Regions from separate parts of the Arthrobacter sp. Soil_N43 genome, predicted to be linked through region 3. Evidence: riboswitches for the same ligand, from Rfam matches in the RefSeq annotation. Region 3 holds a riboswitch; each other region holds the start of a gene.
The links. Region 3 has a riboswitch for cyclic di-AMP ahead of AC3A3W_RS09915 (aggregation-promoting factor C-terminal-like domain-containing protein). Riboswitches for the same ligand answer to the same signal wherever they lie in the genome.
Positions count from the first base shown of each region.

Region 1: it holds a riboswitch for cyclic di-AMP, as region 3 does, so the genes downstream of both, AC3A3W_RS11165 (M23 family metallopeptidase) here and AC3A3W_RS09915 (aggregation-promoting factor C-terminal-like domain-containing protein) in region 3, are expected to answer to the same signal.
Region 2: it holds a riboswitch for cyclic di-AMP, as region 3 does, so the genes downstream of both, AC3A3W_RS07220 (NlpC/P60 family protein) here and AC3A3W_RS09915 (aggregation-promoting factor C-terminal-like domain-containing protein) in region 3, are expected to answer to the same signal.
Region 4: it holds a riboswitch for cyclic di-AMP, as region 3 does, so the genes downstream of both, AC3A3W_RS04610 (C40 family peptidase) here and AC3A3W_RS09915 (aggregation-promoting factor C-terminal-like domain-containing protein) in region 3, are expected to answer to the same signal.

Region 1 covers NZ_JBDGML010000092.1:45,957-50,383, forward strand. Annotated here, with positions in the region: gene serC (phosphoserine transaminase) at 1-444, opposite strand, end outside; gene AC3A3W_RS11160 (iron-dependent transcriptional repressor DtxR) at 788-1,483, shown strand; cyclic di-AMP (ydaO/yuaA leader) riboswitch at 1,644-1,863, shown strand; gene AC3A3W_RS11165 (M23 family metallopeptidase) at 1,868-2,686, shown strand; cyclic di-AMP (ydaO/yuaA leader) riboswitch at 2,825-2,994, shown strand; gene AC3A3W_RS11170 (C40 family peptidase) at 3,065-3,739, shown strand; gene AC3A3W_RS11175 (NlpC/P60 family protein) at 3,839-4,427, shown strand, end outside.
Region 2 covers NZ_JBDGML010000071.1:30,162-34,588, reverse strand. Annotated here, with positions in the region: gene AC3A3W_RS07230 (DMT family transporter) at 1-313, shown strand, start outside; gene AC3A3W_RS07225 (GGDEF domain-containing protein) at 412-1,551, shown strand; gene AC3A3W_RS07220 (NlpC/P60 family protein) at 1,627-2,430, opposite strand; cyclic di-AMP (ydaO/yuaA leader) riboswitch at 2,439-2,622, opposite strand; gene AC3A3W_RS07215 (GTP pyrophosphokinase) at 2,762-3,868, opposite strand; gene AC3A3W_RS07210 (alpha/beta hydrolase) at 4,093-4,427, shown strand, end outside.
Region 3 covers NZ_JBDGML010000084.1:98,121-102,547, forward strand. Annotated here, with positions in the region: gene upp (uracil phosphoribosyltransferase) at 1-325, shown strand, start outside; gene AC3A3W_RS09905 (VOC family protein) at 386-763, shown strand; gene AC3A3W_RS09910 (HAD-IA family hydrolase) at 807-1,487, shown strand; gene AC3A3W_RS09915 (aggregation-promoting factor C-terminal-like domain-containing protein) at 1,656-2,468, opposite strand; cyclic di-AMP (ydaO/yuaA leader) riboswitch at 2,474-2,636, opposite strand; gene AC3A3W_RS09920 (HAMP domain-containing sensor histidine kinase) at 2,731-4,287, opposite strand; gene AC3A3W_RS09925 (response regulator transcription factor) at 4,293-4,427, opposite strand, start outside.
Region 4 covers NZ_JBDGML010000056.1:998-5,424, forward strand. Annotated here, with positions in the region: gene AC3A3W_RS04605 (ABC transporter substrate-binding protein) at 1-242, opposite strand, end outside; gene AC3A3W_RS04610 (C40 family peptidase) at 533-1,420, opposite strand; cyclic di-AMP (ydaO/yuaA leader) riboswitch at 1,426-1,598, opposite strand; gene AC3A3W_RS04615 (ABC transporter ATP-binding protein) at 2,161-3,066, shown strand; gene AC3A3W_RS04620 (ABC transporter permease) at 3,066-3,875, shown strand; gene AC3A3W_RS04625 (YcaO-like family protein) at 3,898-4,427, shown strand, end outside.

The DNA.
Region 1 (4,427 bases), on a different contig from region 3:
CTGCGGCCAGGCGTAGGTGTCGACTCCTGCCTCGGCCTGCGGTTCGGGGCACGTTCCCGGCTCGGACTTGATGATGCTGGAGTCGGAAAGGAACGGTGCCTTGTTGGTGGCCGCGGCAAACTTCGATCCGAACTCGCCGAAGGAGAGGTGCTGCGCCTTTTGCTCCACCAGGCCGAAACTCGCCACGTCCCAGAAAGCTGTAGAGCCGCCCACGCCGAGGACCACTTCGTAGCCCTCGGGAACGCGGAAGAACGTGCTGAGGCCCTCACGGACCGAGCCGACAAGGTTCTTCACCGGCGCTTGGCGGTGGGACGTGCCCAGGAGCGTCGTGGCGGCCGCGGACAGCGCCTCGACCTGCTCGGGCCTGACCTTGGACGGTCCGGCGCCGAACCGTCCGTCCTTGGGCAGGAGGTTTGCTGGGATAGTGATGCTGGACTCGCTCACAGGGGCTCCAATTCTCGGCATGGACATGCGGATCGGCGGGGACAGGGGTGACCGGCGGTCAGGTGTGGCCGCCCGCGAAGGCCCCTTTTATTCTGCCTGAGACGCGGAAATCCCGGGAACCGCGGCCGTCACAGTCCAGTCATTGAGACGACAGGGCACCGTCACCCGAATTATCTGGAGTAATTCAAAATAGGCTAAGCTTTTGGTGGACGTACGGGCGGAACGCCGGTGTTGCTCCGCCGTCGGATTGCGGCCGCGGCAGCTGGAAGCCGGGCCGCGCCAGGCGGGTGGCCCGCGGTACGGTGGGACGGACGCAAGTACTGTGCTCGAGGAGCTGAGCTGAATGACGGATCTGATCGATACCACGGAGATGTATCTTCGGACCATTTTGGAGCTTGAAGAAGAGAACATCGTGGCGCTGCGTGCCCGCATCGCCGAACGCCTCCGCCATTCCGGCCCCACTGTCTCCCAGACCGTCGGCCGGATGGAGCGGGACGGGCTGGTGGTGGTTTCCGGCGACCGGCACCTGGAGCTGACGGAGACAGGGCGCAAGCGCGCCACCGAAGTCATGCGCAAGCACCGGTTGGCCGAGCGGCTGCTCGCAGATGTCATTGGCCTGGATTGGGCCTACGTTCACGACGAGGCGTGCCGGTGGGAACACGTGATGAGCGAACGCGTGGAGCGCAGGATTTACGAACTGCTGGACCACCCCACCGAATCGCCCTATGGCAACCCGATTCCAGGGCTGGCTGCGTTGGGTGGCGAGCCGTCACGGGCGTTCACCGACGGCGTCATGAACCTGCTGGATGCCATGGCCGGATACGGCCCGGATTCCCGGGTCACCGTCAGCAGGCTCGCAGAGCCGATCCAGGTCGAGCCCGAACTCCTGTTGCAGCTGGACGAGGGTGGAATCCGCCCGGGTGCGACGGTTTCCCTGGAGCGCGTGGGGGAGTACATTTCCGTCCGCGTCCCGGGCATCGAAGGCGCCCTTGAGTTGCCGCCCGAGGTCGCCGCCCACGTGTTTGTGCGGGTGGCCTGAGCCACATCCGCATGTGAGTTGTCCGACATCAGCTGGCAGGATGCCCCACAACTTGTGCACAGCCAAGATAACGGAATTATTACTGCGACCTTTAATCACCTATAGTTAAGTCGCAGCGCCGATACTAAAGCGTTACCTGATCCGGAGCCGAACTCTGCCAGCGGATCAGTCGCTCGAATCACCTTCTGGCAGAGGCGGAGGAACCACAACTGGCCGTCGAAAGACGGCCTTGGGGTGAAGTCCGCAGCAGCAAGCCTCCTTCCACAGTCGGAATCTCCTTGGATACCCCTGTGCCGAAAAAGCTTGCCTTGCGGACCGGGTCGATGAACTCTCTGACCCGAATCCGACAGCTAACTTCGCAGGCTATCCAGAGAGGAACCGTTCTTGACCATGCAGAATGCCCGGGGCCGCCGCCGCGCTACCGGTCCCGCTGCGGAGCCCCGCACGACCGTAGCGGTCGCCGCCGAGCGACCCCGCGATGCGCAGCGTCAAGCGCGGAATCACCGCAGTCCCTTCCGCCAAGTCGCGGACTTCGCCGCTGCCAGCGGAGTTGGCCAGAAGGTCGGCGTGGCCCTGGCCGCCTCGGGCCTCCTGCTGACCGTCACGGTCCCCGCCACCAGCCCCGTCATGGCCACGGCGGACCAGAGCGCCACAGCCGGTGCCGCAGCCCCCCAGCCTCAGGTTTCCGCAGAAGCGGCAGCCAAGATTGACTTCAGCCGCACCTCCGTGTCGACGGCCGGCGATCCGGACGGCAAGCTCAAGCAGCTCCTGAGCGCCCAGTCCGCCGGGAGCATCAGCCGCGCAGCTTCAATCGGCAGCCTTGGCATGCCGTTGACCACCATGGTCAAGTCCTCGCCCTTCGGATACCGCGTGAGCCCGATCACTGGTGGCGCGGGAGAATTCCACCGCGGCCAGGACTTTGCGGCCCAGTGCGGAACAGAGGTGTTCGCAGCGGCCAGCGGCACGGTCACATTTGCAGGCTGGCACGAGTACGGCGGTGGCAACAGAGTGGTCATCGATCACGGTAACGGCCTCGAAACCACGTACAACCATTTGTCGTCATCAAGCGTCCAGGTTGGCCAGAAGGTCACCCGGGGCGATGCGGTGGCACTTAGCGGGACTACCGGCGCATCCACCGGCTGCCACCTCCACTTTGAGGTGATGGTCAACGGAGAAGTCGTTGATCCCGAAGGCTGGCTCTAAACAAAGCCGATGGTGAGCTCCCACATTCCTGTGACATGCCGTGACCTGAATGTGACATTCGCTTCCAACTGCTGTACCGTCTAAACCGCGTCAACTTTTCCGAAGTTGACGCCCTCGAGTGGATTGCCTAACTCTGCCACCGCTCAAGGTCCGTTCGCATTACATCGTCTGGCAGGGGCGGGGGAACCAATTTTGGTCTTCGCAAGAAGACCTTGGGGTTAAGTCGCAAAGCTTCCCAGGAAGCGGCGTGGCCGGGTGACTCCCATCCGAATCCGACAGCTCACCTCGTAGGCATTGGGAGAGGCTACCTTCGTGTCTTCACGCCACAATCTTGCGCGCCACCGTGCGCAAACGGTTCGTAAGAACCCGCTGGACTCCGTGTCCAAGGCAGTAAGCGCCAATGCAGGCACAGTAGGTCGTCAGGCAGCAGTCATTGCGGCCGCTTCAGGTCTCGTCCTGAGCGTCGGCATGCCGGCCAACGCATCCGATGCCAACATCGGCGTTTCCGCCTCCGCTGAGTCCGGATCCCAGGCGACACAGCTTGCTGTGACCGCCGCGCCCACCGCAACCGTCTCGTTCGAGCGTCCTGCCGTCACCACCGAGGCAGCCCCCGTAATCGAGACCGTCGCTCCGCAGTCGAGCGATGACAGTGCCAGCCCCGAAGCCGCTGTTGAAACCATCGCGACCAAGGCCGGGAAGCTGGTTGATGCTGCAGGCTCGGGTGCAACGTCAGGCCTCGCGGGCATCGCCTACACCGGCATCGGCAGCCCGTACGTCTGGGGTGGCACCACTCCCGGCGGCTGGGACTGCTCCGGCTTCACCCAGTGGGTCTACGCACAGGCGGGCATCAGCATTCCGCGCGTCAACGCGTGGACGGCCATGAAGCCCACCGCGACTCCCGCTCCCGGTGACCTGGTCATGCAGAACGGCGGTGCGCACGTCGGCATCTACGTTGGCAACGGCATGATGATCAGCGCGCTGAATCCCTCGCAGGGCACCATCCTGCACGCAGTGTCCGCCACGGGCACGTCTTCGTTCTACACCCTTCGCTAAGAACACCATTCGAGACGATTCGGCGTACCCCCAAGACGCCGGCGCGTCGCTAAACCGCGGCCTGCTACAGCGGGCTGCGGAACACGAAAGAGAGAAACCATGACTACACGTGCGACCATTGCACGCCACCGCGCCGAGGTCACCAAGACCAACTCGCTGTCCGTCATTGCCAAGGCTGTCGGCGACAACGCCGGCGGCGTGGGCCGTCAGGCTGCTGTTATCGCTGCTGCCTCCGGACTCGTTCTGACCAGCGGCATTGCCGCTAACGCCGCCGAGACCAACGTTCAGCGCGATTCGGCTTCCACGTCCACCCTGGAAGTCCAGTCCCTCGCTTCGGCGCCGATTTCGGCTGCATCAAGCATCGCCATCTCCTACGAGAAGCCGGCCGTCTCCACCACTCCGGCCCCCGTCGTTGAAGCGCCCAAGCCGGTCGTCAACGTCCAGGAAGCCGCGCCCGCCGTCGAGGCTCCGGCCGTGGAAGCCCCTGCGGCTCCGGCAGTCCAGGCCACCGCCGCCGTCGAGGCTGCACCTGCTGCCAACACGTCCTCGGCCAGCGGCAAGGGAGCTTCGATTGCCGCTGCTGCCTACGCCCAGCTGGGTGTTGCACAGGACTGCACCGCACTGGCCACGAACTCGCTGGCCGCTGTGGGCATCAACTACCACGGCTGGCCGGCAGGTTACCTGTCCC
Region 2 (4,427 bases), on a different contig from region 3:
GCTTTTTTTGACCGGAGCGATCCTTACCGAAGTCACAGCCACGTTGTCCCTTCGCCTCGTGTCGGAAGGGAAGAAGATCTGGTACGTGGCCGTGGGAACCGGCTACCTGCTGGCGTTCACCTTCCTGACCCTGACCCTGGCTCAGGGGATGAGCCTGGGAGTGGCCTACGGTATCTGGTCTGCCGCCGGCGTCGCCCTGACAGCCGTTGCCAGCAGGGTCCTCTTCAAAGAACCGCTCACGCTCGTCATGATCCTTGGCCTCGGCCTTATCATGGGCGGTGTGCTGCTCATCGAACTCGGCGCCGCCCACTAAACACCACCAGAAGCGAATATTCGCACGCCCGTGGCTGGTGAGCCGCCAGCCGGTGCGATACTGGTCAGCACAACGGGTGGGAATTCGGGGGTTGGGGAATGGTCCTGGACACGGCAACACTGCGGGTTGCCTTCGCGGTGCTGGCGTTCGCGTTGGGTCTCCTTTTCTACTTCTCCGCCTTCCGCAGCACCCGCTCCCCGTACAGCGCGTGGTGGTGCGTTGCCCTGCTCCTGTTTCTTTCCGGTTCCGCCTGTTTTCTCCTCAACGGCACGCCGCACCAGTGGTGGGCCAACACGCTGGGAAATATTCTGCTGGTTGCCGGGGCCGGGAGCGCCTGGGCCGGTGCCCGTTCGCTGCGGACGCCGCGGTATAACTTCTGGCCTCTCGGCACCATTCCTGCCGTGGCAGGCGTAGCTGCAGCACTCGACGATCCCGGCTCCAACGTGTGGGCCGGGGGCGCCGTTTTCCTGGCATCGATGTCACTGATGATTGGCCTCACGTCACGCGAACTGTGGCGGCTGGAGCCCGGGTACACGCGGGTCCGCATTCCGATGGCCACCGCGGCAGCCGGCGTTTCACTGTTTTACCTGCTCCGGTTGATCGTCTTTATCGCTGCAGGCCCGGACAGCCCAACGTTCGTGACCTACTTCGGTTCCGCCGTGACCACCCTGGTTACCATGGTGCTCCTGGCGGTCGTCTCCTTCAGCATGGCCGGGCTCAGCACGGAGCAGCACACCCGGGCGCTGACAACCGTCGCCAGCCAGGACGGGCTCACCGGCCTGCTCAACAGGTCCGCATTTATGGAAATGGCGTCCCAGCAGCTCCGCCGCGGCAGGGGCAACAAGAGTGGCGGAGCGCTGATCCTCGCGGACCTGGATCACTTCAAGGCCATCAATGACACCCACGGGCACGCCGCGGGCGACCTGGCGCTCCAGGCCTTCGCCGACGCCTGCCGCGCAACGGTGCGCTCCACGGACCTCGTAGGGAGGTACGGCGGCGAGGAGTTCATCGTGTTTGCTCCCGGCGCGAGCCCCTACTCCGCTGAAATCATCGTCAAAGAAATCAGCCGACGGCTCGCCGAGCGATCGATTCCCGGTGTGCCGAAAATGCCCACCGTCAGCTACGGCATATCTGTCGTGGACGCCGGGGTGCTCAGCCTGGACGAGCCGATTGCCGCCGCTGACGCCGCGCTCTACGAGGCCAAATCCCTCGGGCGGAACCGGGCGGTTTTGGGCTAGCCAGCAAGAAGCCGGTGCCCCGCTGCCCCCAAGGCAGCGGAACACCGGCTTCGGCGTTATCAGGCTTCTGCGCTATTAGGCGCCGGCACGCACGAACGTGACGGGGCCCGTGGCGGTCAGCCAAGACAGCGGGTGAACCACGGTCTCGTTGACGCCGTTCATGCCGCCGCTGAGTACCTTGCCGTTGCCCACGAAGATTCCAACGTGGCCGGACTGGACCACCATGTCACCGGGTTGGGGGGTGGACACGACTTTGCCGTAGTTCATGAACTGCATCGGGGCAAGGTCGCCCACACGGATGCCGGAGGCGCCGAGCGCCTTTTCCACCATCGCGGTGCAGTCCTGGGTGATGCCCACCTGGGCGTAGGCGGCCGAAACCATCGAGGCGTTGACGCCGCCGGCGGCCGCCGCGGGAGCCTTCGCGGGTGCCGGTGCGGACTGCACTGTGATCTTTGGGGCAGGCGCGGCCACGGGCGCCGGGGCCGCAACGGGAGCCTTGGCAGCCACAGGCGCGGCAGCGGCCCGCGGGGCCGCCGGTACAGCCGGCTTTTCGACGACGGGCGCCTCCACCACGGGGGCCGGGGTGGACTTCATAGCGGGACGCTCGAAGGCGATCTTGACGCTGGAGCTGGCGCTCAGGGGAGCCTGTACCTGGCTGGCGGCCTGGGGTGCTGATGCCGGGGCGGCGGCCTTCTGGGCCGGCGCGTTGGCGGCGTTCGCTGCCATGCTGCCGGTGAAGGCGAGTCCGGATGCCGCGAGGATCACGGCGGCCTGGCGTCCCAGTCCTCCGGCGTTGGCCGTGGCGGCACGCGACGCGGAAACGAACGGATTCGAACGGCCAGCCGCTGCGCGGCGGGCACGGGTAAAGCGTGACGACATGAAGGAGCCTCTCCCATGCCTGCGAGGTGAGCTGTCGGATTCGGATGGGAGACACCCGGCCGCGTGCCCTGACCGGAGTCAGGAACTTCGCGGCTTCACCCCAAGGCCCATTTGTGTGGGCCAAAAATTGGTTTCCCCGTCTCTGCCGTGCATGGTCTGTTATCGGATCCCGGGCCACGGCAGAGTTAGGCAATCAGCGCGGGAATGCCCTCCTCGGTGAGGAAGGCACGCTTTCCACGGTACGGGAGCCCGCCTCAAAAGTCACATTAAGGTAACGGAGGCGTGTCGCGGCGCACGGGACGGGATGTTTCTGCATGCCCCTGTCCGCCTTCTACTTCTTCGTCTGGCGGTACCGCTCGATTTGCTTTAGCCGCCGCAGGAGGCTGTCCCGCCGCGGGTGCGGAACGGCGTCGGGCTCCTCGGCGGTGAGGTCGATGTGCTTCGTCCCGTACTGCCAGAGGAGGAGGTCATCGAGCAGCCGGTCCGGGCCGGGGGAGTAGCGGTGGTCCAGGGCCTTGCGGACCTCGGTGATCCTGTTGGCGCTGAGCAGCCCGGCGAGCTGGACTGTCTGGTTCAGGCCGTGGGCCGCCATGAGTTCGGCTGCCCATCCCCAGTCGTCATCCACCTTGCGGTCCACGTGCGGAAGCAGCGTCCGCCAGACGTCGCGGATGCGGTTGGGGGTGAGCGGCGCAGCCCCTTCACCGTCCATATCCCAATAGCCGCGGACCTCCTCATAACGCTCGTGCAGGTCAGCGAAGGCGCTCTCCACGGTTTCCAGCATGGCGGCCGTGGCTGTGAACTGGCGGTCGAAATGCGGAGTCCAGGCCCGCGGATCCTCCGCCTTGAAGCGGATGTCGTGCTCGATCTCGCTCCATGCGTGCGCGAACACCGTGCGGATCTGGCATTCGAAAAAGTAGCTGCCGTTCGGCTGCGCCTCGGGGTTGAAGACCTGCTGGTACTCCTTGACCGCCTCGTTCTGGATGGTCCGCAGGATCAGGTGGCGGCTGGAGTAGCCGTACGTCCCGGACTCGATGGAGCCGATGTCCTTCTCACGGTCTCCGCGGCAGTCGAACAACTGGCGCTGCCGCTTGATGAGGTTGGCCACCACCGCATTTTCCGCGGGAAGCTTGGTGATGACGCGGACGCCCACCATGTCATTGAGCGTGCGGAACGGGTCGGGGAACTTCAGGACCCGGGGGCCACCCGGTTCCAGGGGTTCCTCGGTCCGGGAGATTTTCTCCCGGAAGGAGTCCACGGTCTTGGTGCGGCCGGTCACGAACAGCGGCGTGACCTCCGTGTCCTTGAGCATGGTCCGGAGGATCTGCAGGACTTCCCGGGTGACAAGCTTCAGGGCAGGCCGGACGCGCTCATAGAGTTCCACGTTTTCCTGCACGGAGTCGCGCTGACCGACGTCCAGGCGATCCCAGTTGCTTGCCATGGTTCCAAACTATCAAGGGCGTGTGACAGCCGCCGGTGCGACACCGCCCGGTGCCACCTCGTCTCCTCCCTTCCGCCCGGCGGGAGCAGCGTCCCTGTAGGCTCGGCATATGGCTGATGTGCGCCGTCGGACCCTGCTGTCCTCTGGACCGCTGGGCACCACGGCAGTGGTGATGCCGGAGGCGCTCGCTGCCTCCTGCCCACCCGGGACCTTAGGAGGATGCAGTGAAGCGGCAGAAGTACCAGTACGGTGACCACCCCAGCCAGTGGGGCGAGCTCTTCCTGCCGGAAACGCCGCCAGCATCCTCATCCCGGAACGGCAGGCGCCCGGCAACCCGGGGCGTGGTGGTGGTCATCCACGGCGGCTACTGGCGCTCGCAGTACGGAGCGGAGCTGGGCGAGCCGCTGGCGAAAGACCTCGCGGCCCACGGAATGGCGGCCTGGAACCTGGAATATCGCCGGGCAGGCAACGGCGGCGGTTGGCCGCACACCTTTGAGGACGTGTTGGCCGGGATCGACAGGCTCCGCGGAGTCGCTGAAGAGCACGGTCTGGACCTGGC
Region 3 (4,427 bases):
CGAGGAAACCCTGGACATCATCACCTACGCCGAGCGGCTCCCGGAAAACCTCACGGACCGGCAGATCTTCGTTCTGGACCCGATGCTCGCCACCGGCGGCACGCTGCGGGAGGCCATCAAGTTCCTCTTCAGGCGCGGGGCTTCCGATGTCACGTGCATCTGCCTGCTGGCCGCCCCGGAGGGCCTGGCCAAACTTGAGGAAGAGCTGTCCGACGCCAACGTCACCATCGTGCTGGCCTCGATTGACGAGAAACTGAACGAGAAGTCCTACATCGTTCCCGGGCTGGGCGACGCGGGCGACCGGCTGTACGGCATCGCCCACTGACTCAGGCCACCTGCCCCGGACCCTTCCTTATCATTCCGCCCGCGGGTTAGCCTGTGCACCATGGACTGGAAACTTGAACTCGTCTTCGTCCCGGTGTCCGACGTGGACCGCGCCAAGGACTTCTACGTCAACAAGGTCGGCTTCAATGCCGATTACGACGAGAGGCCCATGGACGGCATCCGTTTCGTCCAGCTGACCCCTCCGGGCTCCGGCTGCTCGATTGCCATCGGCGAAGGCCTCAACGACGCCCCGCCGGGCACCGCACCCAGCCTCCAGCTCGTGGTCAGCGACATCCACGCAGCCCACGACCAGCTGAAGGCCAACGGCGTGGACGTCAGCGACGTGGACGTGCAGGACTGGGGCCACTTCGTCTACTTCGCCGATCCCGACGGCAACAAGTGGGCCGTGCAATACATGGCCAGCAGGCCCAACGGCTGAGCGGCAGACGTCCCGCTGCCCCGCCGTGAGGCAGGATGGATGCATGAACTTTCCTGCCGAATCCGTCTCCACTGCCCTGGTCGCCCGTGCCGCCCTCTTTGACATGGACGGCACACTGGTTGATTCCACGGCGGTGGTGGAGCAGGTGTGGGGTGAGTTTGCCGAGCGGTACGGTCTCGACATCGCAGAGATCCTGCGGACTTCGCACGGCGTTCAGGCAGGGGACACCGTGCGGCGGTTTGCCCCCGCCGGTGCGGATGTTGTGGCACTCACCGCCGAACTCGGCGCAATGGAGCGGGTCCGGACCGAAGGCATCGTCGCGTTGCCGGGGGCTGCCGAACTCCTGCGGGCCCTGCCCGGCGATGCGGTGGCACTGGTGACCTCAGCGGACCGAATACTGGCAGATGTCCGCATGGGTGCGGCGGGCCTGCCCATGCCGGCCACTGCCGTCACGGCGGACCTTGTCACCCGCGGCAAACCGCATCCCGAGGGATACCTGCGCGCCGCCGAGCTGCTGGGCGTGGAACCTGCGGATGCCGTGGTCTTCGAGGACGCGCCAGCCGGGATCGCGGCCGGCCTGGCTGCCGGAATCCGGACCGTGGCGGTGGGCCCGAATACCGGGGTGGTGCCCGACGGCGTGCTGCACATCCCGGACTACTCCGCGGTGTCAGCCTCGGTGGAAGCCGGCCCGGACGGCCGACCCGTCATTTCTTTCTTGCTCTGACGCATTTCGCTCTGGCGCGTTTCTGCACCACTTTCCCGCCTGCAGCAGGGCGCACCGATGCCGAAGGGCCCGGGATCACGGGGATCCAGGGCCCTTCGGAAATTCAAAGCGGTGCAGATATGCGCGGCGAACCGCCTCCGCCACCGCCATGGAGAGCTGGCTGGCGGCTTAGTACCAGTTGTTGGCGTAGTGGAAGTTCAGTGCAGCGCAGGGGGAGCCGTAGCGCTCCTCGATGTAGTCAAGGCCCCAGTTGATCTGCGTGCGGTAGTTGGTGCGGTAGTCAGCTCCGGCACTCGCCATTTTCTCGGCAGGCAGGGACTGCACCACGCCATAGGCTCCGCTGCTGGGGTTCGTCGCGGTGGTGCGCCACTCGGACTCCTTGGTCCAGAGTTTCTTCAGGCATTGCATCTGGTCTGCCGCCCAGCCGTGCGAGGACAGCTTGCTGGCGGCGTAGGCCTGCGCGCCGGCCGGGTCGTCCACTGCTACAGGCGCTGCAGGCTTGGGGGCCGCGGCTTTGGCCGGGGCAACCTTGGCCGGGGCAACAGCCTTTGCGGCGGCCGCAGCCTTGGGCTGCGCGGCAGCGGGCTTGGCAGCCGCGGGCTTTGGGGCGGCCTTCGGAGCAGCCTTGGGCGTCGGCTTGGCCACCGACTGGGGTGCCACCGGGGCAGCCGTCGGGGCAGGCAAAGCGGAGATCAGCGTCTTGTCGAAGTTGAGCTTCTGCCCAGCGTCGGCGGCGGCAGGGGCCGCTTCGGACGTTGCCTGGGGAGTGGCCTGCTCGGCAGCCTGGCCGGCCGCGCCGACGCCGATAAGGACGGCGCAGGCGGTGGCGACAACGGCTGCGCGGCGGCCGAACGACGGGATGTCTGCAGTGAGACGGGCCCAGGCTGATGCGGGCTGTGCGGGTTCGGCGCGGTGGCGTGAAATCTTCTGCCGGGACTTGGGATCGCGATCAGGGCGTGGTTGTACCTTGAAATCAGACATGGTGGATTGCCTCTCAACACCTGCGGAGTTAGCTGTCGGGTTCGGATGAGGTCATCCGGCCGCACGGAAATTCACGTGTCGGCTTCACCCCAAGGGCTGATGCGGATTGCCCGGGACTCTGGTTCCCCCGCCTCTGCCTGGTCAAGCGGAATCCGGGAAGCGGCAGAGCTGGGCGTCCATCCGGATATGCGGCCCAGATGATGGCCGCACGCTATCGACCGTACAGGAGGCCAACGCTTAAGTCACATTTAGGTAACGGACATCACGACGACGGCGCGTCGCCTTGTGCGGCAGGCCGCACGGGCAGGCGTACGGTGAATTCGGTCCGCCCGGGCCGCGACGCCACGGCCACTGTGCCCCCGTGGGCTTCGATGATGGACTGGACGATCGAAAGGCCCAGCCCGCTGGTTCCCTCGGCCGATGCCTGGTCCACTGGACTTCCTCCGGCCGGGACGGCTCCGGCCGGCACCCGGACCGTGCGGGACGCGTCTGCGCGGGCGAAGCGCGCGAAAACCCGGTCCACGAACTCCGGCGGGATGCCCGCGCCGTCGTCAGTCACGGTGATTGCCGCAGTGCCGTCCGCTGCCCTCGCGACTCCGGTGGCCACCGTGGTGCCCGGACCAGTATGCTTGCGCGCATTCGACAGCAGGTTGACCAGCACCTGGTGCAGCTGGGCGGCGTCGCCGCGCACCACCACCGGCTCGTCCGGGAGTTCCAGGTGCCAGGTGCGGTCCGGAGCCATGACTTTTTCATCACTCAGGGTCTCGATCACCAGCTGGGTCAGGTCCACGTCACCGAGTTTGAGCGGTTGGCCCTCGTCGAGCCGGGCGAGCAGCAGCAGATCCTCCACCAGCGTGGTCATCCGCTCGGACTGGCTCTGCACCCGGGCGAGGGACCGCTGGCCGTCCGGGGTGAGGGTCTCGGTCATGCGCATCAGCTCGGTGTACCCGCGGATGGCGGTGAGCGGCGTGCGGAGTTCGTGGGAAGCGTCCGCCACGAACTGGCGGACCTTCATTTCGTTCTCCTGCCGGGCCTCCAGCGCGTTGGACACGTTGTCCAGCATGAGGTTGAGGGCGTACCCCACGCTGCCCACTTCGGTTCCGGGATGGGAGTTCGACGGCGGGACGCGGACTGCCAGTGCCACTTCGCCGGCGTCGAGGGGCAGGCGTGAAACCTGCGTGGCAACCTCGGAAAGCTGTTCTAGCGGCTTCATGGTGCGGCGGATGATCACCGTTCCGGCCAGGCCGATCAGCACAAGGCCCCCCAGCGACACAATGCTGATGGTCCAGATGAGGGACGTCAGGGTGTTCTGCTTGTCGGCCAGGGGGAGGCCCGTGACGATGACATCCCCGTAGGGCGCCTGGTCGGCGACCAGGCGGTAGTCGCCGGTGGACAGCGTCCGGTCGGCCGGGGCCCCGTTGGGGGTCAGGCTCAGGAGAACCTGGTTGTCGGCTGCAGAAACCGCGGCACGGGTGCCCTCCTTGGTGAGGACGCCCGCGCTCCACACCTGTCCGTTTTCTATCCGGCCCACGAGCGTTCCGGGTCCCTGGCCCTTGGCGTCCAAAGGATCGGGCCTGTTCCCCTGTTGCCCGAGGGGCGGCCGGCCGAAGACGCGGGCACGGTCTGATGCGCCCGTGAGCCGTTCATCCAGCTGGCGGGTGAGGAAGGAGTTCATGGAGGCATAGCTGAACAGTCCGACCACGGCGCAGATGGCCACCAGCAGGGCCATGGCCACGAGGACCAGGCGGGTGCGGAGGTGCCAGGTCCCTGGATTCAGCCAGCGGCGCCTTTGGCTCCGGGAGGCGCCGGTCAGCTTCATCACGGCTAGTCCGCCGGTTTGATGACGTAGCCCGCGCCGCGGACCGTGTGGATCATGGGCGGGTGCACGGCGTCCACCTTTTTGCGCAGGTACGAAATATAGAGCTCCACGATGTTGGCCTGGCCGCCGAAGTCGTAATT
Region 4 (4,427 bases), on a different contig from region 3:
GTCGCCAGCCCCGGCTGGAGGTTGCCGCGTGTATCAGCATCAACCAGGGTCTCGGCGACCTGCAGGCGAGTGAAGAAGCCACCGGCCGTTGACGGGTCCAGGCTGTGAAGCTCAAATGGCCCTACCACTTTCACTGGCCGCTCCGGCGCCTGGCTGCTTGGTGCACCCTGCCCGGCGCAACCCGCCATCATCAAAACAGTGGCGAGCGATGCGCCCGCCACCTTCATTCGTCGCCAGAACATGTTGGGTTCCTTCTCCGTCGTCAATGTGCGTGTCTCGCTCGTCAGCATAAATGCAAATGATTCTCACTAGCAATTATGAAGGAGGACTGAGCCGCAAGCGGGAAAGGCAGGGAGGAGAGTGGGACGAAAAATGCGTCAACTGATGTTGACGCATGGAGTGGTGCGGATGAAGACGGTCATCGCATCAATGGGCGGACGGGCCCCGCTGTGGGCCAGTGTGCAGCCATAGACATACGACAGTGGCAGGTGCCGCTGCACCTGCCACTGTCGTATGCGTACTCGGACCTCGGTTAGGCGTTGACCCGCACGAACGTGGAGCCGCCGAGCCAGGAGGCCGGGTGGACGATGGTTTCGTTGACGCCGTTCATGCCACTGCTGATGGCCTGGCCGCCGCCGATGTAGATCCCGACGTGTCCGGCGCGGATCATCAGGTCGCCGGGCTGCGGGGCGGACACCGGCGTGCCGTACTGGTGGAACTGCAGGGGAGCGAGGTCTCCCACCGACTTGCCGACGGAGCGCAGGGCCTGCTCCGCCAGGATGGTGCAGTCCTGCGTGGCACCCAGTTGCGCCCGGGCCGAAGCCACCAGGGCGGCGCCGACGCCGCTGGCGGGAGCTGCAGCCGGCGCGGGCGTGACCGACGAGGATGCGGTGTAGATTCCCATGCCGGACGGTGCTGCTGCCGGAGCGGCCGGAGGGGCTGCCTGTGGCGTTGCCGGGACGGCGGGTGCCTGCGGTACAGCTGCTGGCTGGCCTGGCCCTGGGATCAGGATCTGGTCGCCGGGGTAAATTACCGAGGCCAGCGAGAGGCCGTTCTCTGCGAGTACTGCATCAAGGGCAACGCCGTGGCGTGCCGCGATCGCTCCCAGTGTGTCGCCGGGTGCGACGGTGTGTGATGCTCCTGCCACGCCGGACCCTGCAGCGGGTGCCGGGCTGGGTACGGCCGGGGCCTGGGGTGCGGCCTGTACCTGGGCGCTGGTGGTGCCGGGTGTCTCCGGGGCGTAGGCACCGGCATGTGCGGGTGCCCCCACGCCGAAGAGCAGCCCGGATGCCGCGGCGGCTGCTGCTGCCGGCTTGGCTATGGACGCAGCGTTGGATTTGAGGGAATACGAAAGGCCCTGCAGGGCGATGGACGTCGTGGGGGTGGCGCGGTGGCGCGCTGACATGGACTTACGTGACATGGTGGATTGCCTCTCCCATGCCTGCGGGGTGAGCTGTCGGGTTCGGGTGGGAGGTCACCCGGTCCTGCCTCCGTAAAACGGAGCGCCTGGACTTAACCCCAAGGCCTTGGATGCCAAGGCCGGTAAAGAGGTGGTTCCCCCGTCCCTGCCAGATGTATTTGCGAACGGATCCCGGTCAGCGGCAGGGCTCGGCATTCTGCCCGGGAATGCCCCGCATGGAACCGGGGCACCGGTAAAGGCTAACCCACCCACGCATCAAAGTCACATTTTGGTAACGGCAGCTGTGGCATTGGGCTCTGCCGGCCTGCTCGCGGCAGTGGGACAGGTCGTTGACCAGGCGGCTACCCGACAAGCGTCGCTGCCACCAGCTGACGGTCGACGACGGCGTTATTCCTCCGCCCGCCTTTTAACCACACTGTAGAAAAAAACCCGCAATATTTTATCCATCGTTTTTATTCCCAAATCAATCGCCTCTTGCTATCTTCAGCATGTGTGTTAATCACACAGGACGCGGGGAAGGGGGGAAACCGTTGTGCTGACTACTATCGATCGGGTTGAAGAAAAACATTTTGCTGCTGAAGGGGTGGTAGCACCTGGCGGCTGGTGTTGTTCATGCTGCTGCTGGTGCTGGTTCAACATATTCAGCTGGAGCGTTTTCTAATCCTTTGTCGGCGGGAGTGCGCACACGCGGAATATCCGGGGTCTTGGTGCGCACTCCCGTCTAGTCCGAACCGCGCAGCATGGGGGAGCAATTGAAGGTCATAGGTGAATGCAGGAACCTGGCCAAGTCATATCGGGATCATAAAGCCGTTAGAGATGTTTCATTCCGGGTTCATGCCGGCGAAATTGTGGTCCTGGTAGGCCCGAATGGGTCCGGCAAAACGACGACAATGGAAATGCTGATCGGCCTACGGAAGCCCACGGCGGGCTCGGCCGTGATTGACGGCCTTCATGTCCGCCCGGGAGGCCCGCACCGTTTTGCCGTGGGGGTGCAGTTGCAGCAGTCCGGACTCCCCAACAGGCTCAAGGTCCATGAAGCCCTGCGCGCTGCCGGTTCGCTCTATTCCGCCCCCCGAGACCAATCTGAGCTCCTTGAAGCCGTAGGTCTCACGAACAAGAGATCCGCCTTCGTTGACAGACTTTCCGGAGGCCAGCAGAGACGGCTTGATGTCGCCCTTGCCTGCATCGGCCGGTCTCCGCTGCTGGTGTTGGATGAGCCCACCAGCGGACTCGACCCGGAAGGCAGATCCGAACTGTGGACTCTTCTGAAGTCCCTTGCCAGAGCAGGCCACGGGATCTTGGCCAGCACCCACGACTTAGCGGAGGCCGAGGCCTTTGCCGACCGCGTCATAGTTCTTCGTGAAGGCGAGGTAGTCCTTTCCGGGCGGGTCGCCGACATCCTTGAAGCTGCCGGCGGTGATTGGAGGCTGAGGATCACGGATCCTCCGCAGGGGGCACTGGCCCTGATCAGAGAAGCCCGGCTGCCTGCAGTGAACGCGGGTGCCCAAACGGTGGTCATCGGCGCCCGCGAGAGGATCGACTTGCTCCGGGAGAGTCTGGGGGCCGCATACGGCGCGATGGACATCCTGAGTGGACCCGTCCGGCTGGAGGACCTTTTCCTCTTTTCGAAGAAAGAAGCCGCGTAATGAGTCAGGCGAAAACCTCCGACGACGCGGGAGTAATTTCTCTACCAAAGCCAGGATCGGCATTCAGAATGGTGTTCGTATGGTTTCGGCAGGAGACATTGCTGCTTCTCCGGGAGCCGGTCGCGATTTTCTTCAGTTTGGCTTTCCCCATGGTGATTTACTTTTTCATCGGTGCGCCATATGCAAATGAGCACATTGAGCCTGGCGTCAAGTTTATTGATGTCATGTTTCCGACTCTCATCGGGACAGTTGGTGCGAATTTGCTTGTCATGGGAATGCCGGTCTACTTTGCCGAACTGAGGGCACGCGGCGTTGATCGAAGATACCGTGCGCTTCCCCTCCCCGGCGTCATTTTCGCCTTGGCAATTATTGGCGCAATGCTGCTCCTTGTTGCCTCGGCATCAGCTTTGATAATTGCTGTAGTCGGATTCGCTCACGGCCTTCGAATAGAGATAATTTCCCCGGAATTCATCGCTCTCAACCTTATGTTGCTGGCGTGGCTGTGCTCCGTGGGCTACTTTCTGGGGAGTCTCAACGTGGGATCCAGGACCACCCAGGCCATTAGCGCCGCACTCTTCTTCATCATGTTCTTCGGATCCGGAGCCGCAGCACCGCTGGAAGGACTGCCGGCGTGGCTGCAGACCATCACCGAATTCAATCCGCTGCGTCACTGGTTTGACTTGTTGACCGGTGTCTACACCTCCGCCGAGATACCCGAGGGGACCTTTGTGAAGGCGCTCCTCGTAATACCCGTGGCAGCAGCCATCGGGTTCCTCGGCCTCTATCTCACCAAACGCTCCAGCAACTGAACAATTCATCCAGGGGGACAAAATGCGCGTCGACGAATACAACTCTAAAGTTCCGTGGATACCGCCGCGGATGGCCGGCCACGACGCAGATGCGCTGCGCGATCTCACCGCCGTATATTCCCCCTTCGGACAAATCCGGAATCTGCTCATGGTTCTCAGGCCAGGGATCGGCATCGGCGGCTACCAAGGGTCAGCAACGCCCATGTCCCTGGACCACACGCTGTCGAGGATGCTGGGGCTGAGCGGGGCGTCCGCCGGTCTCGACAGGGAGATCTATGGAGGCGGTAAAGGGCTGACCCTCTTTGACACAGTTGCGTCGACCCTGGGAGAGGGCGTCGAACGCATGCTGGGGAGCCTGAGTTCTCTGCAGATTGCCCCGCCCGATCGGCAACGGCGGGCGTCATACCGGCAGCTGCAGGCGTTGGGTTTGCGCGCCATCGGCCCGGAAAGCCTGCGGCTTTGTGCTGACGAACAGCTTTCTGAACCGGGTTTCCTTTGCGACCCTTGGGAGCCTGACACAGAACTGGCGTGGGTGGCTGGTGAGGGACTGCA